3 regions of the Mesoterricola sp. JemC181 genome follow, and region 1 is predicted to be linked to each of the others. Evidence: riboswitches for the same ligand, from Rfam matches in the RefSeq annotation. Region 1 holds a riboswitch; each other region holds the start of a gene.
What was found. A riboswitch is a leader RNA that binds a small molecule or an ion and turns the genes downstream of it on or off. The one in region 1 is predicted to bind S-adenosylmethionine.
Positions count from the first base shown of each region.

Region 2: linked by a shared signal. The riboswitch ahead of ACZ5MC_RS22035 (O-acetylhomoserine aminocarboxypropyltransferase/cysteine synthase family protein) and the one ahead of ACZ5MC_RS16440 (trans-sulfuration enzyme family protein) in region 1 are both predicted to bind S-adenosylmethionine.
Region 3: linked by a shared signal. The riboswitch ahead of metK (methionine adenosyltransferase) and the one ahead of ACZ5MC_RS16440 (trans-sulfuration enzyme family protein) in region 1 are both predicted to bind S-adenosylmethionine.

Region 1 covers NZ_AP045076.1:3,712,929-3,720,362, reverse strand. The annotation lists gene ACZ5MC_RS16455 (ABC transporter ATP-binding protein) at 1-853, opposite strand, end outside; gene ACZ5MC_RS16450 (adenine phosphoribosyltransferase) at 962-1,489, shown strand; gene ACZ5MC_RS16445 (DEAD/DEAH box helicase) at 1,605-4,139, opposite strand; SAM riboswitch class I at 4,295-4,400, shown strand; gene ACZ5MC_RS16440 (trans-sulfuration enzyme family protein) at 4,478-5,743, shown strand; gene ACZ5MC_RS16435 (efflux RND transporter periplasmic adaptor subunit) at 5,948-7,105, shown strand; gene ACZ5MC_RS16430 (ABC transporter permease) at 7,107-7,434, shown strand, end outside.
Region 2 covers NZ_AP045076.1:5,032,639-5,040,072, forward strand. The annotation lists gene ACZ5MC_RS22020 (isocitrate/isopropylmalate dehydrogenase family protein) at 1-600, opposite strand, end outside; gene ACZ5MC_RS22025 (ATP-binding protein) at 1,089-2,330, opposite strand; gene ACZ5MC_RS22030 (DNA repair protein RecN) at 2,460-4,211, opposite strand; SAM riboswitch class I at 4,295-4,405, shown strand; gene ACZ5MC_RS22035 (O-acetylhomoserine aminocarboxypropyltransferase/cysteine synthase family protein) at 4,590-5,882, shown strand; gene ACZ5MC_RS22040 (alpha/beta fold hydrolase) at 5,879-6,793, shown strand; gene ACZ5MC_RS22045 (aspartate kinase) at 6,790-7,434, shown strand, end outside.
Region 3 covers NZ_AP045076.1:1,009,401-1,016,834, forward strand. The annotation lists gene ACZ5MC_RS04570 (PIG-L family deacetylase) at 1-506, shown strand, start outside; gene ACZ5MC_RS04575 (sodium:solute symporter family protein) at 613-2,328, shown strand; gene ACZ5MC_RS04580 (DinB family protein) at 2,347-2,907, shown strand; SAM-I-IV-variant riboswitch at 2,964-3,074, shown strand; gene metK (methionine adenosyltransferase) at 3,077-4,249, shown strand; gene ACZ5MC_RS04590 (aminotransferase class I/II-fold pyridoxal phosphate-dependent enzyme) at 4,624-5,778, opposite strand; gene aroF (3-deoxy-7-phosphoheptulonate synthase) at 5,772-7,434, opposite strand, start outside.

The DNA.
Region 1 (7,434 bases):
CCAGGGTCATGCGTCCCGCGAAGATCGCGTTGCCGCCCACCACCATGATGAGCACGCCCACCACCCCGATGATGGCCGTGGAGAAGGCCGAGATCGCGCTCATGCCGGTGATGGTGCCCGCCACGTTCCGGAAGAGCTTCTCGGCGCCCTCCGCGAAGATCCGCGACTCCCGGTCCTCGGCCACGTAGATCTTGAGGATCCGCACGCCGCCCACGGACTCGCCCAGCCGCCCCGTGATGTCGGCGGTGAGCTCGCTGCGCTTGCGGAAGAGCGGCCTGAGGTGGTTGAAGGCCAGGGCCATGGCGCCCCCGAAGACCGCCAGGAACACCAGGGTGGCCAGGGTGAGCTTCCAGTTCAGCCAGAACAGGACCCCCAGGGCCAGCACGGCCGTGAGAAGGCCCCCCGCCAGCTGGATGAGGCCCGTGCCCACCAGGTTGCGGATGCCCTCGGCGTCGTTCATGACCCGGGCGATGACGATGCCGCTCTTGGTGGTGTCGAAGTAGCGGATGGGAAGGCGCAGGATGTGGTCCTGAACCCGCTGGCGCATGTCCATGATGGCGCGCTGGGCGGCCACGGACACCACCTGGGAGTTGGCGTAGCCCGCCACCGCCTGCACCAGGGTGGCCGCGCCCGCCGCCAGGGCCAGGGGCAGGAGGAGGTGGCTGTTGTGCTTGCCGATCACTTCGTCGATCAGGTACTTGGTGCTCGCCGGAAGGACCAGGCCCGCGAGCCGGCTGACGACCATCAGGGCCAGGCCGATGGCCAGGGACTTCCGGTGGTGGTAGAGCAGTTCCCGCGCTTCCCTCCAGGCCCTGCGGGTGTTGATCTTGGTGGGGGTCTTCGGGTTCGCCATTCGGTTCTTTCAAGGAAGGTCACATTCCATGTAACCACGAACCAGAAGAGGGGGGAGGCGGAAGGAATTATGGATACCATGGTCGTTTCGCCTTCCCCGGGATCCCCCATGACCCTCAAGTCCCTCATCCGCACCATTCCCGACTACCCCAAGCCGGGGATCCAGTTCCGGGACGTCACGACCCTGATGAAGAACCCCGAGGGGTTCGGCCGCGCCATCGACCTCCTTGCGGAGCGGTACCGGGAGCAGGCCGTCCACCTCGTGGCGGGCATCGAGTCCCGGGGCTTCATCGTCGGCGCCGCCCTGGCCCACCACCTGGGCGCGGGCTTCGTGCCCATCCGCAAGAAGGGCAAGCTCCCCGGGCCCGTGATCCACGAGGACTACGCCCTGGAATACGGCACCGACCGCATCGAGATCCACGAGGACGCCATCGTCCCCGGGGAGCGGGTCCTGCTGGTGGACGACCTCATCGCCACGGGCGGCACCGCCGAGGCCGCCCTGAAGCTGATCGAAAGGCTGGGCGGGGTCGTCGTGGAGACCGCGTTCCTGGTGGATCTGCCCGACCTCGGAGGCCGCCGGCGCCTGGAGGCCATGGGCCACAAGGTCTTCACGCTTACGGAGTTCGAAGGGGACTGAAACAGGGATTTTTTCCTTCATCGCTTTTCCATCCCCGTCCCCCTCCCGTTCATTCCCGGCGAATTAAACGCTTAAATTGCCGGGGATGGACGGGGATGAAAAGCGATAAAAGAAACTATCTGTAGCTCCCTAGCCGCGCCAGGTTCATCACCGGCGCCCCGGCCTTGCGGGAGGCGTCCAGGTCCACCTGGAACTCGGCGACCCAGTCGTTGTCCCCGGCCTCGTCCACCAGCATCTGCTGGACCCGCCAGTCGGGGAGGACGTAGGTGTGGCGCAGGTTGCGGCCCTCGGAATCCAGGCGGGGGCCCTTGTGGTCCATGCGGTACGCTTCCGCCAGGGCCTTGAGGCGGTCGGGGGTCCACGCCTGGCCTTCGGCGTCGGCGGGCTCGCCGTACTCGGCCAGCAGGTTTGCCGCCTCCTCCCAGTCGCCCACCACCAGGCTCCTCATCCACGTGAAGATCCGGTTGCGCACGGCGGCGGTGAAGGCCTTGCGGTCCCTCGTGACGTCCAGGTCGGCCTCCTCGGCGCCGGGGGGGCGCAGCTCCGCGGCTTCCCCGGGGCGGTAGCTCCCGTCGCGCATCTTCTCCCACTCGTCCAGGAGGCTGGAGTCCACCTGGCGGAGCATGGCGCCCAGGTAGAGCTCCATCTCCCTCACTTCCTCGCTCTTGGCGGAATCGGGCACGGTCTGGGCCAGCACCTTGAACACGCTGTTCAGGTGGCGCAGGAGGAGGCCTTCCGAGCGCTGGATGTCGTACTCGCGCACGTAGTCGGAGAAGGAGCGGTAGTCCTCGAACATCTCCCGGGCGATGGACTTGGGGCGGATGTTCTCCTCGCCCACCCATGGGTGCTTGACGGCGAAGGCGTTGAAGGTGCCGTAGATGAAATCGCGCTGGGGCTTGGGGTACTCGAGCTTCTCCAGCTCGGCCATGCGCTCCTCGTACTCGATGCCGGCCATCTTCATCTCGGCCACGCGCCGGCCCTTGAGGCGGTCCAGCTGCTTGCGCAGGATGACCTCGGGGTTCTCCAGGATGGACTCCACCAGGGTGATGAGGTCCAGGGCGTACTCGGGGCTGTCCGGATCCAGGAGCGGGATCGTGTCGAGCAGGTAGAGGCTGAGGGTCTGGTTCATGGAGAAGTCGTCCTGCAGGTCCACGTTCACCCGCAGGTTGTGGCCCTCGCCCGTGAACTCCACGATCTTCCGGTCCAGCAGGGCGCGGAACAGCTGCCAGCCGCGCCTGAAATGGGCCGCCTTCGCGCGCTCGTTGTCGTGGCAGCCCCGGATGAGCCCGCGCATGGCGCCGCAGCCGTCCCCGCGGCGGCTCAGGACGTTGAGCAGCATGCCGTGGGTCACCTGGAACCGCGACACCAGGCGCTCCGGCTGGGCCGCCACGAGCCTCTCGAAGGTCTGCTTGTCCCAGTTCGTGAAGTTCCGCTCCGGCGGCAGGCGCCTGGTGTACTTCCGGCCGCCGGCGGCGGCCTTGGCGGCCAGCTTCATGTTCTCGATCCAGTGCTCGGGGGCCTGGGCCACCACCCAGCCCACGTCGTCGAAGCCCTTGCGCCCCGCCCGGCCCGAGATCTGGTGGAAGTCCCGCGCGCTCAGGATGCCCGTCTTCTGCCCGTCGTACTTGCACAGCTTGGTGAAGAGCACCGTGCGGATCGGCACGTTGATGCCGACCCCCAGGGTGTCCGTGCCGCAGATGACCTTCAGGAGGCCCTTCTGGGCCAGCTGCTCCACCAGGATGCGGTACTTGGGCAGGAGCCCCGCATGGTGCAGCCCGATGCCGTGGCGCAGCCAACGCTTGAGGTCCGGGCCGTAGGGGCTGTTGAACTTGAAGCCCTCCATCTCCTTCTGGATGGCGGCCTTCTCCTCCTTCGTGCAGAGGTTGATGCTGGTGAAGTCCTGGGCGCTGGTGGCCGCCTCCAGCTGGGTGAAGTGCACCAGGTAGATGGGCGCCTTGCCCTCCTCCACCAGGCGCTCCAGGGTGAGCGAGAGCGGGGATTCGGCGTAGGTGAAGCCCAGGGGCACCGGGCGGTCCGTGGATTTCACCGAGACCGTGGGGGTTCCCGTGAGCCGGGTCAGCTCCTCCTCGAAGAAGGCCGTGTCGCCCAGGGTGGCGGACATGAGCAGGAACCGGCACTGGGGCAGCGTGAGCAGCGGCACCTGCCACGCCACGCCCCGCTCCCGGTCGGCGTAGTAGTGGAACTCGTCCATGATCACGTCCCGCACGTCGGCGTCCGCGCCCTCGCGCAGGGCGATGTTGGCCAGGATCTCGGCGGTGCAGCAGAGGATCGGCGCGTCCCGGTTCACCGAGGCGTCGCCCGTGCTGAGCCCCACGTTCTCGGGCCCGAAGTCCCGGCACAGGGCCAGCCACTTCTCGTTGACCAGGGCCTTGATGGGGCAGGTGTAGATGGAGCGCCGCCCCTGGGCCAGGGCCTTGAAGTGCAGCGCCGCCGCCACCAGGGACTTGCCCGACCCCGTGGGCGTGTTGAGGATGACGTTCTTCCCCTCGAACAGTTCGAGGATGGCGGCCTCCTGGGCGGGGTAGAGGGTGAGGCGCCGGCCTTCCACGTACTCCAGGAACCGGCCGAGCAGTTCGTCGCTGCCGGCGCCGGCTGCCTGGGGGAGGAGGTCGTAGAGGGTCGTGTGCATGGGGATTCCGGGTGGGGGCGGTGGAGGGGGCCTTGTCCACCCTAGCCCATTTCCGGCTGGGCGGGTTCCGGTTCCGATCGGTTTTTTTTCGCCTTTGCGCGGAACCCGGCCCTGCGGCACTCTTGTTCTTTGCGGATCCTTGCCAGTTCCATAGCGCGATATCCAGAAAGGTGGAGGGACGGGCCCTGTGAAACCTTGGCAACCTGCTTCCGGGCAAGGTGCCAATTCCTGCCTGCGGCGCAAGCCGGGGGAAGATGGCGAGCTGCAGCGAGCTGACGAATCAGGGATTCCCCACGATCGGGCCGGAACGGCGGCGATCCTCCCACCCGGAGGACCCCATGAGCGACAACCACCTCGACAGCAACGTGCCCGGCAACCCGGCCTACCATTTCACGGTCGTGCCCCCGGGCACGGAGCCCGTGGCGGGCTGGGCCCGGAGGGCGGACCTCCTGGCCGGGGCCGGACCCGGCACCCAGTGCATCCACGCCGGCTCCCAGCCGGACCCCGCCTACGGGGCCGTGACGCCTCCCCTCTACCTCACCAGCACCTTCGCCTTCTCGGACATCGGCAGCAACGGCGGCTTCGACTACACCCGCAGCGGCAACCCCACCCGGGAGCGCCTGGAGACGGCCATCGCCACCCTGGAGGGGGGCTCGGGAGCCACCTGCACCAGCTCGGGCATGAGCGCGGTCCTCGTGGCCCTGAACCTCCTGGAGCACGGCAGCCACGTGCTCTGCACCGTGGACTGCTACGGCGGCACCTTCCGCACCCTGGAGCACGCCCGCAAGGTCTACGGCCTGGAGGTCACCTACCTGGACCTGGCCGACGCCGCGGCGGTGCGGGCGGCGCTGCGCCCCAACACCCGGATGATCTGGGTCGAGACCCCCTCCAACCCCCTCCTGCGCCTCTCGGACCTGGGCGCCCTGGCCGGAATCGCCGCGGGTGCGGGCGCGCTGCTGGTGGTGGACAACACCTTCCTCTCCCCCGTCCTCCAGCGGCCCTTCGACTTCGGGGCGGACCTGGTGGTGCACAGCACCACCAAGTACCTCAACGGCCACAGCGACGTGGTGGGCGGCGCCGTGGTGGCGGGCCCCGGCCGCGAGGCCCTGGCCCAGCGCATCGCCGCCATGAACAACCTCCTGGGCACCAGCCAGAGCCCCCACGACTGCTACCTGGTGCTGCGCGGCCTCAAGACCCTCCGGGTGCGCATGCTGGCCCACGAGGCGGGGGCCCTGGCCGTGGCCCAGGCGCTGGCCGCCCACCCCGCCGTGGCCTCCGTGAACTACCCCGGCCTGCCCACCCACCCCCAGCACGCCCTGGCCCGGGCCCAGCAGAAGGGCTTCGGCGCCATGCTCAGCTTCGAGCTGAAGGACGCCACCCCGGCCGCGGTGAACCGGGTCCTCCTGGCCCTGCACTGGTTCACCCTGGCCGAGAGCCTGGGCGGCGTGGAGAGCCTCGTGGCCCACCCCGCCAGCATGACCCACGCGTCCATGACCCCGGAGGCCCGCAGGAACGCCGGCATCGGCGACGGCCTCATCCGCCTCTCGGTGGGCATCGAGGATCCCGGGGACCTGGTGGAGGATCTCCGGCAGGCGCTTGGATAGACAAAGATAATTATAATAACTTTTAACCTCTTCTTCCGGTGGCAGGGCGCCTGCGCCGGGGAGGGGTGGCTAAAGTATTAAATAAATATTTTTTGGTGTGGCCAGAGTTGATTCAACATCCGTTGGATTGCGTTCCAAACGCTGGGGAATGTGTTGATTTAATGAACTCGCCATGGAAGGATCCTTCTACCCGAGGAGTGCCGGATGTCCAGGTCCACCGTTCTACGAGGAGCGGCCCTTTGCGGCCTTGCGCTGGTGCTGGCCGCCTTCCTGCCGCGCCTCCTCCTGGGACCGGCCCTCGAGGCGGTGCGGGTGGCGCGCCGCGACCTCGTGCGGACGCTGGTGCTCAACGGCCGGGTCCTGGCGCCCCGGCGCGTCTCCCTGGGGGCGCTGCAGGCCAGCGTCGTCTCCCGCAGGCTGGTGGAGGAGGGGGACCGGGTGGAGGCGGGGCAGGTGCTGGCGGAACTGGAGGACTCGGAGCAGCGGGCGGCGCTGGCCCAGGCCCAGGCGAGGCTGGACCAGCTCAAGGAGAGCGCGGCGCCCTCGGCCCGGGCGGCCCTGGACCAGGCCGACAGCGCCCTGGTGCAGGCGCGCCTGGCCTGGGAGCGGGGCCAGCGTCTGGCCCGGGACGGCATCCTCAGCGCCAGCCAGACCGATGAGCTCCGCAAGGCGTTCGAGACGGCCCTGGCGGGCCGGGAGGGGGCCCTGGCCCAGGCCCGCAGCGCCCAGGGCGGTGCCGACCTGCGCGCCGCGGTGGCCGCGGTGGACCTGGCCGGCGCCAAGCTGAGGCAGATGCGGGTCGCCGCCCCGGCCCGGGGCGTGGTGCTCACCCGCGCCGTGGAGGCGGGGGACCTGGTGCAGCCCGGCAAGGTGCTCTACACCCTGAGCCTCGACGAACCGCTCCAGCTCCTGGTGCAGCCCGACGAGAAGCACCTGGGCGCGCTCGCCCTGGGGCAGCAGGCCACGGCCAGCACCGACGCGCGGCCCCTGGAACGGTTCGGCGGGGAGGTCGCCTACATCGCCCCCGCCGTGGACGCCCAGCGCGGCACGGTCGATCTCAAGCTGAAGGTCCCCGCCCCGCCGGCCTTCCTCCGGCCGGACATGACCGTGTCCGTGGAGATCCGCCTGGGGCACCGCTCGGGAGCGGTGGTGCTGCCCCTGGCAGCGGTGCGCGACCTGCAGGTCGCGCCCTACGTTCTGGTGCGCCGCGGGGGGCGGGCCGAGAAGGTCCCGGTGGGGGTCGGCATGCGGGGGGAGACGGACGTGGAGATCCTGCAGGGGCTGAAGGAGGGGGAGGACGTCTTCCTCTCGCCCGCGGCCCGGCCCGGGGGGCGGTACCGCGCGGCCCTGCAGGCCCGCTGAGATGCCCTTCACCTGGACCGTCGCCGTGCGCTTCCTGCGGGAGGGGCGCGCCCAGACCCTGCTCATCCTCGCGGGGCTGGCCACGGGCGTGGGGGTCATCGTCTTCCTGTCGGCGCTGATCACGGGGCTGCAGGAGAGCCTCGTGGACCGGACCCTGGGCACCCAGGCCCACATCGTCCTGCGCCAGCCCGACGACGTGGCCCGGCCCCAGCTGGACCGCGGGGCCGGCCTGGTGCTGGACCGGATCCAGCGCCCGGAGCAGCGCCTGCGCTCCATCCTGGCCTGGCCCCAGAGCCTGGCCCTCCTGCGGGCCACGCCCGGGGTCACCG
Region 2 (7,434 bases), 1.3 Mb from region 1:
GAACTTCTTGGCATACTCGAAGGCCGCGCGGATGATGCGTTCACAGCCCTTGCGCGTGTTGATCTTGCAGGTGATGGCGTAGTCCTCGGGGGCCAGCTCCGCGAAATGGCCGAAGGGCTTGGAGTTGTGCTTGAGGGCGTTGGAGATCTCGGCGGGAACGGGGCTGAACTCCACGCCGGAGTAGAGGCCCTCGGTGTTCTCGCGGAACACCACCAGGTCGATGCCCTCCTTGAAGTTCAGGGGGTTGCCGGGGTAGGCCTTGCAGGGGCGCAGGCAGGTGTAGAGGTCGAACATCTGGCGCATGCGCACGATGGGGCTGCGGTACACCAGGCCCTTGCCCTGGAGCTCGGGGATCAGCTCCCGCTCGGCGTCCTTGGCGGGCTTGGACGTGATGGCGCCGAACATGGCGGCGTCCGAGCTGCCCAGCAGGTCGATGGTGCGCTGGGGGAAGGACTCGCCCTCCTTGCACCAGAATTCCCAGCCGATGTCGCCGTGGGTGTAGGTCGCGTCGAACTTGAGGGCGTCCAGGCAGATGCGGGTCGCTTCCATGACTTCGACGCCCACGCCGTCACCGGGGAGCCACGCGATCTTGTAGGTCATTTGATACCTCCGAGTCAGGATTTCCGTCGTGAACAAAAATGCTACCAAACCAGCATCCGCCTATTGGCGGCGGATGCTGTGACGGGGGTCCCAAATCAAGGGAAATGCTGGGTCCACGAGGGTCCGGGTGCTGGATCGAATGGCTTTAAGCCAAATTAATTTAATTATTAGACGTGGCCCGGAGGATCCGGAGCCGGGGACGCGAAATCTGCCCAGCCCGGGGAGTTTTCTTTACAAAGTGACAAGCCTTTGTGTGACCTACACGCTTTATGTAAAGCAGCTTGCCTCAAGTCGCTGATGCCGAGATTCCGGGCTTCGACCCGCCGTGAGCGCTCGCAGGCAAATGGCGGGCCCTTGCCGTGCCTCGGCCCGGATCCGCAGTCCCGCGGCCGTGACGGGGATTCGCCTGGGCAGGCCCGCGGGGTCCTGGCCCACCACGATCTTCCGCTGGCCCCGCAGGTGGGGGACCGCGGAGATTTCTGAAGGCTTCAAGCCAGTCCTTGCCACAGGGCCGAAACCGGCACCGCATGGAGCTTCGGACCGAAAGGAAGGACTTCCCGGCCGGTGTACAGGACGATCCCTCCGTGGAAGGCCTCGCCCAGCGAGCCGGCCAGGCCTTTCAGCCCCCTGAAGTCCTTGGCCTGAAGGGCCCCGCTGGCCTTCACCTCGACACCCAGGACCCGGCCGTCGGCGTGCTCCAGGAGCAGGTCCACCTCCGCGCCCGGCAGGGTCCGGTAGTGGAACAGCCTTGCCCTGCACTCAGCCCATCCCAGCAGCTTGCGCAGTTCACCCGCCACGAAGGTCTCCAGGGGGCCCCCCAGGAGGTCCGGATCGCGGGCCAGCCGCCCGGCATCGGCCCCCATCATGTGGGCGAGAAGGCCGGTGTCGCGAAGCATGAGCTTCGGCGCCTTCACCAGCCGCTTGCCCAGGTTGCTGCTCCAGGCCGGAACCGTGGCGAGCAGGAAGACCGCCTCCAGGAGGGCCAGGTAGCGCTTCAGGGTGTTGAGGGGGATGCCCAGGGACCTCGAAAGCTCGGCCATGTTGAGGAGGCTGGCCGAACGCACGGAAAGGAGTTCCAGGATCCGGGGCAGCTGGGTCAGTCCCTCGATCCGTGACAGGTCCCGGATATCCCTCTGCAGCAGAGTCTGGACATAGCTTTCGAACCATTGGCTGCGCCTACGCCCGGGCTCCCGTTCGCGGGCTTCCGGAAACCCCCCGGCGAGAATCGCGCCGATGAGGGCTTCCCGGTCCAGGTCCAGATTCTGCGGTTCCAGGGGCCTGTCCGAGAAGAGGCGGTCCACCAGATTGCCGCCGGAACCCGCCACCTCGTATTGGGAAAGCCCATCCAGCGTAATCACTTCCATTCGCCCCGCCAGGGATTCGGAAACCTGGGGGAGGACGAGGACGTTCGCAGAGCCGGTGAGCAGGAAGCGGCCCGGTTTGCGTTCTGCATCCACCTCGGCCTTGATGGTCCGGAAGAGCTGGGGGGCAAGCTGGATTTCGTCCAGTACCGTCAGGCCCCGTTGCTGGGCGACAAAGCCGACCGGATCCACTTCTGCGGCCCGGCGTACGGCCGGGTCGTCCAGGGTCAGGTAGCGGCCTTGGGCCTGGTGGGCCAGGAGGGCCTTGGCCAGGGTGCTCTTCCCCACCTGCCGGGCCCCCAAAAGGAGGACCACGGGGGTGTCGAGCAGCGCTTCGGCCACGCGTGGGGAAAGGGTGCGATCGAACATGATAAAAATATGCCATCTGGTGGCATAATTTCAATCTGTTAAACGGATGAATTTATTATTTTCCCGTAAATTGAACTCAAGTATCGCCATTCCTGTTCTTGGTAAACAACGCCAGGCGCCGGCAGCCTTTCACCGCCGCTTCCGCTTCCCCTCCACCGGGGCCGCGCCGTCCACCTCCAGCAGCGGGGTGGCCACGGCCCCCTCCAGCAGGATCCGTGCGTGGGCCACGGCCTCGGGGCGGTCGGGGTGGCCGGACAGGAGCCGGGCCAGTTCCCGCACCCGGGCGTCGCCCGCGAGCCAGGTGAGGCCGCTGCGGGTGCGGCCCTCGTTCACTTCCTTGCGCAGCTGGCCGTGGTGCTCGGCGCGGGCGGCCACCTGGGCCAGGTGGGTCACGGCCAGCACCTGGTGGCTCCGGCCCAGCTCGCGCACGGCGGCGCCCACGGCGATGGCGGTCTCGCCGCCGATGCCGGCGTCCACCTCGTCCAGCACCAGGACCAGGGGGTCCCGGCTGCCGGCGCCGAGCGCCATGCCGGCGCCCTGCATGGCCAGCATGAGGCGGCTCAGCTCGCCGCCCGAGGCGATCTTGGCCAGGGGGCGGAAGCCCTCGCCCACGTTGGGCTCGATCCAGATGGCCACGGTGGAGAAGCCCTGGGGGGAGACCCTCACGGGCAGGCCCGCCAGGAGGACCGGGCTCGAGGGTTCCTCGGCGACGGCCAGGCGCAGCTGGATTCGGCAGCCGTTCATCCCCAGGCGGCCCAGGCGCTGGTGCACGTCCTTTTCCAGGGGCTGGACGAGGCCGGCCCTGTGGGCGTGGAGGACCTCGGCGGCGGCGCGGTAGGCCTCGCAGGCCTTCGCCAGGCCGCCTTCGAGTTCCCTCAGGCTGGAGCTGTGGTTGTTCAGTTCGTCCTGCTCGCGGCGGAGCGCCTCCAGGCGGCCCGCGAGCTCCTCGGGCTCGCAGCGGTGGCGCCGGGCCAGCTTCTCGAACTGGGCTAGGCGGGTCTCCAGGGCCTCGATGCGGTCCACGCCCTCCCGGGACCAGCGGATGGCCTGGTCCTGGGCCAGGGCCTGGAGGTCCTCCAGCTCCAGCAGGGCCGAGCGGGTGCGGTCCACTTCCACCTGGGCGGCGGGCAGGATCGAGGCGGCGCGGGCCTGGGCGCGGTGGGCGTCCTCCACCAGGCGCAGGGCGTCGCGCAGGGCCTCGGCGCCCTCGCGGAAGGCGGACTCCAGGTGGACGGCGTGGCGCAGGGGTTCGCGCTCGCTGCGCAGCTGCACCCACTCCCCGGCCCGGGGGGCCAGTTTCTCCAGGTCGGCGATCTGCTCGGCCAGCCACTCCAGGCGCTCGGCGCGCTGGCTTTCGCTCTTCTTCCGGGCCGCCAGGCGGGCCTGGGCGTCCCGCACGTCGCCCGCCTGGGCGGCCAGGTCGGCGCTGATGCCCAGCACCTCGTCCAGGAGGCCCAGGTGGCGTTCCTCGGCCAGGAGGGACTGGTGGTCGTGCTGGCTGGTGAGGCGCATCCAGATGCGCCCGGCCTCGCGCAGGTCGGTCAGGCTGCAGGCGCCGCCGTTGATCCAGGCGCGGCTGCGGCCGTTGGCGGCCACCTCCCGGCGCAGCACCACGGGCTGCTCCTCGGGGAGGCCCCGGTCGGCGAGGAAGGCCCGCCAGGCCTCGAAGGCGCCGTCCACCACGGTCTCGGCCACGGCCCGGGCCGTGCCCTGGCGCACCATGTCGCCGTCGCCCCGGGCCCCCACCAGCAGGGAGAGGGCGTCCACCAGGAGGGACTTGCCGGCCCCGGTCTCGCCGGTGAGGACGGTGAAGCCGGCCTGGAAGTCCAGGGCGAGGTCTTCCACCAGGGCCAGGTTCTGGATGCGGAGCGAAGAGAGCATGGCTTCAGCCTACCCTGAGGCCTTGACTCCTGGGCAGCGAACACGCATCATGATGGTTCTGAGTTCTTTGTCAGTTCCATAGTGAGCTATCACGAAAGGTGGAGGGACGGGCCCTGTGAAACCTTGGCAACCTGCGATGAGCAAGGTGCCAATTCCTGCCGGTGGACGCATGCGTCGAGCCGGATAGATACCGAACTGATGTGACTGCCAAGACACAGACGGAGAGGGGCCCGAATTATTCGGGCCCCTCTCCGTCCATGTGAAGCTCGCGAGGAACCGAAGGCTCCCTCGACCTGTCCGGAGGCCCCTAGCGGGGAGACAAGGACCCAAGCATTCCCCCCCCGCGGCGGGCGGGGGAAGATCCACCTGGAGCCGAACGTGAGCCAGAACCAGCCCCACTTCGAGACCATCGCCCTCCACGGGGGGCACAGCCCGGACCGGGACACCCGCAGCCGCGCGGTGCCCATCTACCAGACCACCAGCTACGTCTTCGACTCCACGGAGCACGGGGCGCGCCTGTTCAGCCTGGAGGAGCCGGGCAACATCTACACCCGCATCGGGAACCCCACGGTGGACGTGCTGGAAAAGCGCGTGGCCCAGCTGGAGGGCGGCGTGGCGGCGGTGGCCACGGCCTCCGGCCAGGCCGCCATCACCCTCGCGGTGGTGACCCTGGCCCAGGCCGGGGACCACCTCATCGCCGGCACCAACCTCTACGGGGGCACCCACACCCTCTTCAGCCAGAGCTTCAAGCGCCTGGGCATCACGGTCACCTTCGTGGACAGTACCGACCCTGACGCCTTCCGCAAGGCCCTGCGCCCGGAGACCAAGGCCATCTACCTGGAGGCGCTGGGCAACCCCAAGCTGGACGTGCCCCACTTCGACGCCCTGGCGGCGGTGGCCCAGGAGGCGGGGGTGCCCCTCATCGTGGACAACACCCTGGCCTCCCCCTGGATCTGCCAGCCCCTGAAGCATGGCGCGAACCTGGTGGTGCACAGCGCGACGAAGTACCTCGGGGGCCACGGCACGAGCCTCGGCGGCGTGCTGGTCGACGGGGGCAACTTCGACTGGGCCAACGGCAGGTTCCCGGAGTTCACCCAGCCCAACCCCTCCTACCACGGGGCCGTCCTCACCCAGGTTGCGGGTCCGGCGGCCTTCGCGGCCAAGGCCCGCCTGGAGGGCCTTCGGGACTTCGGCCCCGCGCTGTCGCCCTTCAACGCCTTCCTTCTGCTCCAGGGCATCGAGACCCTCCCCATCCGCATGGACCGCCACGGCAGCAACGCCCTGGCCATCGCCCAGTGGCTGGAGGCCCACCCCCAGGTGGCCTGGGTCAACTACCCGGGCCTCCCCGGCCATCCGAGCCACGCCCTGGCCCGGCGCTACTTCCGGGAGGGCGCGGGCTTCGGCGGCATCCTCACGTTCGGCGTGAAGGGGGGGCTGGCCGCCGGGGCCAAGGTCATCAACGCGGTGGAGCTCTTCTCCCGCCTGGCCAACGTGGGCGACGCCAAGAGCCTCATCATCCACCCGGCCACCACGACCCACCAGCAGCTCAGCGCCGAGGACCGCGCCACCAACGGCGTCACGGACGACCTCATCCGGCTCTCCATCGGCCTCGAGAACATCGACGACCTGAAGGCGGACCTGAACCAGGCCCTGTGCGGGGGGGACGCTTGACCCAGGCCTTCCTCTCCCCGGAGGGCGTGCGCACCGCCTTCCGCGTCACCGGGCACGGGCCGGCCAGGGTCCTGCTCCTCCACGCGCTCACCGGGGGCCCCGACGCCGCCGACGCGCCGGGGGTGAAGGGCTGGTGGGGGCCCATGTTCGAGCCGGGCGCGCCCCTGGCGGCATCCGAGGCCACCGTGTGGACGCCCAACCTCGCCGGGAGCTGCTACGGCGCCGAAGGGCCGGAACCCCGGGGCGGCTGGTCCACCCGGTACCAGGCCGAGGTGCTGGCCCAGTGGATCCGCGCCGGGGACCTGTCCTTCGACGCCCTCCTGGGGGGATCCCTGGGGGGCATGGTGGCGCTGGAGCTGGCCGTCCTGGAGCCCGGGCGCTTCAAGGCCGTGGGCGTCATCGGCTGCGGGGGCCGCTCCGACGCGTGGCTCTGGGGCTCCAACGAGGCCCAGCGCGCGATCCTGGCCAGCCCCTCCCTGGGCGACGACGAGGCCATCGCCCTGGCGCGGCGCGTCGCCATGCTCACCTTCCGGAGCCCCGCGGGTCTGGCTGGGCGCTTCACCGCTCCAAGCGAGCTGCAGGAATGGCTGGCTTTCCATGGCAGGGCCCTGGCGGCGCGGTTCACCCGGGCGGCCTACGTGGCCCTCCTGGACGCCATGGACAACCACGACCTCACCCGGGGCCGGGGCAGCCTGCCCGAGGTCCTGGCGCGCATGGGCGCCACGCTCCACGTCCTGGGCCTGGAGGGGGACATGCTCTTCTCCCAGGCCTGCCTGATTGAACTCATCGAAGCCGCCCGGAAGGCGGAGCGCCTGGGGGAGGCCCGCTGGGTGCGGAGCCCCCACGGGCACGATGCCTTCCTCATCGAGTGGGACCAGGTGAAAGCCTGGCTGAAGGAGGTACTGCCTTGAAAGTTCTCAAGTTCGGAGGAACCAGCGTCGGAACCCGGGAGGCCCTGGAACTGGCGGCGACGATCATCGGCCAGGAGCTCCCCCAGGGGGGCCTCGTGGTGGTCTCGGCCCTGTCGGGCACCACGGACCTGATCCTGAAGGCCATCAACGCCTCGGCCAAGGGGGACCTGGAGGCCGCGGGCGCGGCCCGCATCGCCCTGGAGGCCCGGCACTGGGCCACGGCCCGGGCGCTGGGCGTGGACGAGGCGGTCCGCCCCCACTGGGAGCCCCTGTTCCAGTCCCTGGCGGGCCTGCTGCAGGGCATGGGCCTCCTGTGGGAGGCCTCCCCCCGTTCCCGCGACGCCGCCCTCGCCCTGGGCGAGACCCTGTCGGCGCGGCTCCTGGAGACCCTGCTGGGGCGCCGGGGCCTGCCGGCCACGTTCCGGGACGTGCGGGAGGCGCTTCGCACCGACGCCCGCCACGGCAGGGCCCGGCCCGACCTCGAGCGCATCCGGGAGGCCGCCGGGCCCTGGCGGGAGGGCCTGGCCAAGGGCGCCCTGTGGGTCACCCAGGGCTTCCTGGGCACGGCCCCGGACGGGTCCACCACGACCCTGGGCCGGGGCGGCTCCGACACCAGCGCCACCCTGCTGGGCGAGGCCCTG
Region 3 (7,434 bases), 2.5 Mb from region 1:
ACGACGCCATCGTCGTGGGCATCCGCGCGTTCAACACCCGTCCCCGCCTGGCCCAGCTCAAGGGCCGGCTCCTGGACTACGTGGCCCGGGGCGGCACGGAGGTGGTGCTCTACGCCGTGGACCAGGGCCTGGTGACCCCGGACTTCGGCCCCTATCCCTTCAAGGTCTCCCGGGACCGGGTCACGGAGGAGACGGCGCCCGTGACGTTCCTGGCGCCGGCCAGTCCCGTGCTGAACTGGCCCAACCGGATCACCGCCGCGGACTTCGAGGGCTGGGTGCAGGAGCGGGGGCTCTACTACGCCCGGGACTGGGACCCGCGCTACCAGGCCGTCCTGGCGTCGGGCGACGCGGGCGAGAAGCCGCTGGCGGGGGGGCTGATCGTGGCGAACCACGGCAAGGGCCACTTCGTCTACACGGGCCTGGCCTTCTTCCGGCAGCTCCCGGACGGCGTGCCCGGGGCCTACCGGCTCTTCGCCAACCTCCTGGCCCTGAAGACGGCGCCGTGAACGGCCCGCCCCCCGTCCTGGGACGCTGGTCCCGGCTCTACGGCCTGGTGCTGTTGAACCTGGCCCTGTGCATCCTGCTGTTCCGCTGGTTCGGGAAGGCCTTCTCGTGAGCGGGCTGGACTGGGCGGTCCTGGGCGGGTGCCTCGCCTTCGTGGTGCTCTTCGGCCTGTGGAAGGGCCGGGGCCACAAGGACTCCACCGGCTACCTGCTGGCCGACCGGGACGCGCGGTGGTTCACCATCTGCCTGTCCATCATGGCCACCCAGGCCAGCGCCATCACCTTCCTCTCCACGCCCGGCCAGGCGTACGTCGACGGCATGCGCTTCGTGCAGTTCTACCTGGGGCTGCCCCTGGCCATGGTGGTGCTCTCCATAACCGCGGTGCCCCTCTTCCACCGCCTGAAGGTCTTCACGGCGTACCAGTTCCTGGAGGAGCGCTTCGACGGAAAGACCCGCACCCTGGCGGCCATGCTCTTCCTGGTGCAGCGCGGGCTGGCGGTGGGCCTGACCATCTACGCCCCGGCCCTGGTGCTGTCGGTGCTGCTGGGCTGGAACATCCACGTGAACCTCGTGCTGGTGGGGACCCTGGTGATGATCTACACCGTCACCGGCGGAACCCGCGCGGTGTCCTGGGCCCAGAGCTGGCAGATGCTCATCATCACCTGCGGCATGGTGGGCGCGGGCGTGATGGTGGTGCACCGGCTGCCGCAGGGGGTGTCGTTCGGCGACGCCCTGCACGTGGCCGGGAGCCTGGGGCGGCTCAACGCCATCGACTTCTCCTTCGACCTGAAGAACCGCTACAACCTGTGGTCGGGCCTCGTGGGCGGGTTCTTCCTGGCCCTCTCCTACTTCGGCACCGACCAGTCCCAGGTGCAGCGCTACCTCTCGGGCAGCTCCGTGGCCCAGAGCCGCATGGGGCTCCTGGCCAACGGCCTGTTCAAGGTGCCCATGCAGTTCCTGATCCTGCTGGTGGGGGCCATGGTGTTCGTGGCCTACCAGTTCACCGCGCCCCCGGTCTTCTTCAACCCCGGTCCGGTGAAGCGGGTGCTCGCCAGCGAGGCGGCGCCCGAATTCCGGAGGGCCCAGGAGGCCTACGGCGCGGCGCTGGCGGACCGCGCGGCCCGGGCGGAGGGCTTCATCCGGGCCCGCCACGGGGAGGGGTCCCTTCCCGAGGCCCGGGAGGAGCTGCTCCGGGCCGACGCCAGGGCCGCGCAGAAGCGCAGCGAGGCCGTGGGCATCATGCGCCGGGCGGACCCCTCCGTGAACCCCAGCGACACCAACTACGTCTTCCTCTGGTACGTCCTCCACAGCCTTCCGGCCGGCCTCGTGGGCCTGGTGCTGGCCGCGGTGTTCTCGGCCTCCATGTCCTCCATGTCCGCGGAGATCAACGCCCTGGGAGCCACCACGGTGGTGGACCTGTGGCGCCGCTACGCGGGGGGGGCCGACACCCGGGGCGAGATGTGGGTGTCGAGGCTGGCCACCTTCGGGTGGGGGTGCTTCGCCATCGCCTTCGCGGAGTACGCGAGCCGCCTGGGCTCCCTGGTGGAGGCGGTCAACATCCTGGGGTCCCTCTTCTACGGGACCATCCTCGGGATCTTCCTGGTGGCCTTCTACCTCAAGGGGGTGCGGGGGGGCAGCGCGTTCTGGGCGGCCCTGGCGGCGGAGGCCGCCGTCCTGGCATGTTTCCTCTTCAGCGGCATCTCATTCCTTTGGTACAACGTCGTCGGCTGCGTGCTGGTGGTCGGCCTGTCGATGCTGTTCCAGAAGCTGGGCGGCGTTCCCGTGGGGACGGACCTGCCCGGCGCCACCCTGTCCCCGGACTAGCACCCAGAGGAGGAAGTCATGATCAGGAACGCCACGGTCCTCGCGGCTCTTCTCGCCGCCTCCAACCTCACCGCCCAGTACGCCGAACCCCCCAAGCTCGACAAGCCTCTGGGCGTGACCCTGGACGGATCCCTCGGCTACGCGGAGAAGGAGTTCGTCCCCGCCCTGGAAGCCATGCCCGAGTCGAAGTTCGCCTTCGTGCCCACCGCGGGCGAGTTCAAGGGCGTCCGCGACGTCGCCGCCCAGGCCAAGCACGTGGGCGCGGTCAACTACTGGGTGGGCTCGGTCATCCTCGGGGAGAAGCCCCCGGTGGACGTGGGCAAGGGGGACGGTCCCGCCGCCCTGAAGGAGAAGGCGGAAGTCCTGGCCTACTTGAAAGGCTCGTATGAGTACGTCCACAAGGCGCTCAAGTCCATCAACGACCGGAACGCGCTGGTGGCCATCAAGTCCCCCTTCGGCGAGGGCGACACGTCCCGCGTGGCCCTCGCGAACATCCTGCTGGCCCACACGATGGACCACTACGGGCAGATCGTGGTGTACCTCCGCATGAACGGAATCGTGCCGCCGGCCAGCCGTTGAGGGGCCGCCCGCTTGCCACCGGCGGGTTGACAAAACCGGGGGCCAGCCCAAGAATGGCAGTGCATGTAGAGTGCCCTGAAAGGGGTCGGCAACCGAGCAGGAAGCTGCGGTGCCCTGGACCTACGGGTTCCATGCGCAGGAGACCAACCTGAAACCCCTGGAGCGCATGATGTCGAGCAACTACCTTTTCACCTCGGAGTCCGTCTCCGAAGGCCATCCCGACAAGGTCTCCGACCAGATCTCGGACGCGGTCCTGGACGCCTGCCTCGCCCAGGACCCCAAGTCCCGGGTCGCGGCGGAGACCCTGTGCAACACGGGCCTGGTCGTCATGGCCGGCGAGATCACCACCAACGCGGTGGTGGACTACATCCAGATCGCCCGCGGCGTCCTGAAGGACATCGGCTACGACAGCACCGACTACGGCATCGACTACCGCGGCTGCGCCGTCATGGTCTGCTACGACAAGCAGTCCCAGAACATCAGCCAGGGCGTCACCGAGGGCGAAGGGCTCCACAAGGAGCAGGGCGCCGGCGACCAGGGTCTCATGTTCGGCTACGCCTGCGACGAGACCGACGCGCTCATGCCCGCTCCCATCCACTACGCGCACCGCATCATGGAGCGCCAGGCGAAGCTCCGCAAGGAGGGCCGCTTCGCGTGGCTCCGCCCCGACGCCAAGTCGCAGGTCACCCTGCGCTACGTCGACGGCCGCCCCGTGGGGGCCGAGAGCATCGTGGTCTCCACCCAGCATGCCGAGGACGTCCCCTACGAGGTGCTCCGGGACGCGGTGATCGAGGAGATCATCAAGCCCGTCATGCCCGCGGCCTGGCTCAAGGGCACCGAGTACCTCGTCAACCCCACCGGCAAGTTCGTCGTGGGCGGCCCCCAGGGCGACTGCGGACTCACGGGCCGCAAGATCATCGTGGACACCTACGGCGGCTCCGCCCCCCACGGCGGCGGCGCCTTCTCCGGCAAGGACCCCTCGAAGGTGGACCGCTCCGCGGCCTACGCCGCGCGGTACGTGGCCAAGAACATCGTCGCCGCGGGCCTGGCCTCCCGCTGCCAGCTGCAGGTGGCCTACGCCATCGGCGTGGCCAAGCCCGTGAGCGTGATGGTCACCACCTTCGGCACGGGCGTCATTTCCGACGCCCAGCTGGAGAAGCTCGTGGCCGAGCACTTCGACCTGAGCCCCAAGGGCATCATCACCACCCTCGACCTCCTGCGGCCCATCTACCGGGACACCGCCAGCTACGGGCACTTCGGCCGGGACGGGTTCCCTTGGGAGCGCACGGACAAGGCCGAGGCCCTCGCCGCGGCGGTCAAGGGGCTGGAAGTCCGGGTCTGACGGCATTCCCCAGTCAAGCCGGGCCCCGTCGGGGCCCGGCTTTTTCGTGGGCCAGGGCCTGTCGGCAAACCCCGGCAAAGGCGTAAATGGGCTTCATCCTGCCTTTTCCCCTCAATTCATCCCTGTCCTGGCAGGGCAAGCCTGCAGGGAAACGGCGCGCAGGCCACCCGCCATCACGGACCCATCCCGGCACTTGCCCTGCTGGAACGGGGATAAATTGGATTGATGGGATGAAAGGGATTTAATCCTCTGCGCCTGTGGGTTCAGTCTTTTCGAGGTGCAAGCCGCCCGCTTATCGGATGCCGCGGATGGGCCGGGAAAGCGATCACACTCGCAGAGAAGGGTTTTCAGCCGGGTCGATTCCCAAACGTCCGCTACCCGAAGAAGGTCCGCATGCGCTCCAGCGCCTTGTCCAGCGCCTCCAGGGACGCGGCGATGGAGATGCGAAGGTACCCGGGCGCGCCGAAGGCGGTGCCGGGCAGCACCTTAACCCCGGCCTCGTCCCGGAGGCGCGCCGTGAGTTCCGGGTCCGAGGCGACGCCGTGGGCCTCCATCCATTCGGCCACGTGGGGGAAGAGGTAGATCGCCCCCTCGGGGCGGCCGCAGCGGATGCCCCGGATGGCGTTCAGGCCCTCCTGGAGCCGGTCCCGGCGGACCCGGAGGCCCTCGGCCATCTCCCGCTCGAAGGCGCCGTCCAGGCCCAGCGCGGCGATGCCGGCGTGCTGGCTGATCATGCTGGGGTGGGTGACGCTGGTGGAGCCCAGGCTGGTCATGGCGCGGATGAGGCCCAGGGGGCCGGCGGCGGCGCCCAGGCGGTAGCCGGTCATGGCGAAGCGCTTGGAGAAGCTCTCCACCAGGAGGGTGCGGTCGGCCAGGTCGGGGCAGGTGCGCAGGAAGGGGAGCTCGGGGCCGTCCAGGGTGAGGGTGCCGTACACCTGGTCCAGCACCAGCCAGAGGTCGCGCTCCAGGATGACGTCGGCCAGGTCGTGGAGGCGCGGGAGGTCCCACACCCTCCCGGTGGGGTTGGAGGGCTGGTTGAGGATGACGGCGCGGGTGCGCGGGCCCAGCGCCCGGTCCAGGGCGCCCTCCGCGGGCAGGAGGTCCGGGCCCGGCGGCACGATGACCGGAGTGCCTCCGGCCCAGGCCACCTGGTCCTTGAAGGTGGGCCAGTAGGGGGCGAAGATCAGCACCTCGTCCCCGGGCTCCAGGACGCACCGGAGGGCGTCGAGGATGGCGGGCTTGCCGCCGGCGGTGACGAGGAGGTTGTCGGCGGTGCGGGGGACCCCGTCCCGCCGGGTCAGGTCGGCGGCCAGGAGCTCGCGCAGGGCGGGCAGGCCCTGGGCGGGGCCGTAGCGGGTTCGGCCCTCCAGGGCGGCCCGGGCCGCGGCTTCGCGCACGGCCACGGGGGGCAGGCCCTCGGGCTCGCCCACCGTGAGGTCCACGGGGTCCGGGTGGAGGCAGGGCGCCGAGGCCCCGGCCATGGTGGGCGAGAGGCCGGCGCTGCCGGCGCGGGTGTTGAGGGTCACCATTTCTTCCCCTGGGAATCCACGATGGGTCGCAGACCAGCATACAGCGCCGCCATGTCCTCGCGGGTGAGGGCCTGGTCCTTGTCGCACAGGGCCTCGGAGGGGTTGGGGTGGGCCTCGACGATGAGGCCGTCGGCGCCGGCGGCCGCGGCCGCCAGGGCCAGGGGCACCACCAGCTCGCGCACGCCCGCGGCGTGGGACGGGTCCACGATGACGGGCAGGTGGGTGAGGCGCTTCAGGACGGGCACCGCGGCGATGTCCAGGGTGGCCCGGGTGGCGGTCTCGAAGGTGCGGATGCCCCGCTCGCAGAGCACCACCCGCTGGTTGCCGCCGTGGAGGATGTACTCGGCGGCCAGCAGCAGCTCCTTCACCGTGGCGCTCATGCCGCGCTTGAGGAGGATGGGCTTGTCCAGCTTGCCCAGCTCCTTGAGCAGGGCGAAGTTGTGCATGTTGCGGGCGCCCACCTGGAGCATGTCGGCCTTGCTCGAGACCGCGAAGATGTCCTCGATGGTGAGGATCTCGGTGACGATGGGCATCTCGCACTCGCGGCCGGCCTCCTCCAGGTAGCGCAGGCCCTCGAGGCCCAGGCCCTGGAACGCGTAGGGCGACGTGCGGGGCTTGAAGGCGCCGCCCCGGAGGATGGTCGCGCCCGCGGCGCGCACCATGCGGGCGCCGTCCATGATCTGCTGGCGGCTCTCCACGGCGCAGGGGCCGGACATGAGCACGAAGTGGCCCTCGCCGATGGTGACGTTGCCGATCTTGAAGGTGGTGCGCACGGGGCCGGCGGCGGGGGCGGGCCCGGGGACGGGGCGCGCCTCGCAGGAGAGCACCGGCTCGGGCGCGGCCGTGGCGGCCTCGGGGGCCAGGTGGGCCTCCTGGCCGCGGGTGCGCCGGGGGTAGGTGCCCAGGACCCGCAGGTGGTTGCAGGAGCCCCGCAGCTCCTTCAGGGCCCTGCCCAGCGCCGGGGCGTCCTGATGCCCTTCCACGTCCACGAAGAAGAGGTATTCCCAGGGGGTGTCCGGCAGGGGACGGCTCTCGATGCGGGTGAGGTTGGCCCCGGCCTCGGCGAAGATGCCCAGCGCCTTGGAGAGGGTGCCCTCGTGGTGGTTCAGGCGGAAGACGAGGGACGTCTTGCTGGGAACGCGCGGGTCGGGCGGCTCGGGGGCCCGGGAAAGGAGCAGGAACCGGGTCTCGTTGTGCTCCTGGTCGGCGATGCCGGTGGCCAGGACGTCCAGGCCCCGGGCGCGCGCCGCCTCCTCCGAGCAGATGGCCCCCACGTCCCGGGCGCTCTCCTCCAGGAGCGACTCGGCGGCTCCGGCGGTGTCGAACCAGGGCTGGCGGGTGACGTCGTCCATGGCCCGCAGGAAGCCCTCGCACTGGGTGAGGGCGGCGGGATGGCTGCGCACCACGCGGATCTCCTCCAGGGTGACGCCGGGCTTGGCGGCCAGCACGTGGTCCACGTCCCACACCTCCTCGTCCACGATGTGGAGGAGGTTGTCGATGAGGAGCCGGTTCACGTCCGCGATGGCCCCGCCGATGCTGTTCTCGATGGGCAGGAAGCCGTAGTCGATGGCCCCGCACTGCAGGGCCTCCACCACGTCCAGGAACATGGGGTGGCCCACGAGCTCGCTGCCCTGGGTGCTGCGGGTGGCCATGAGG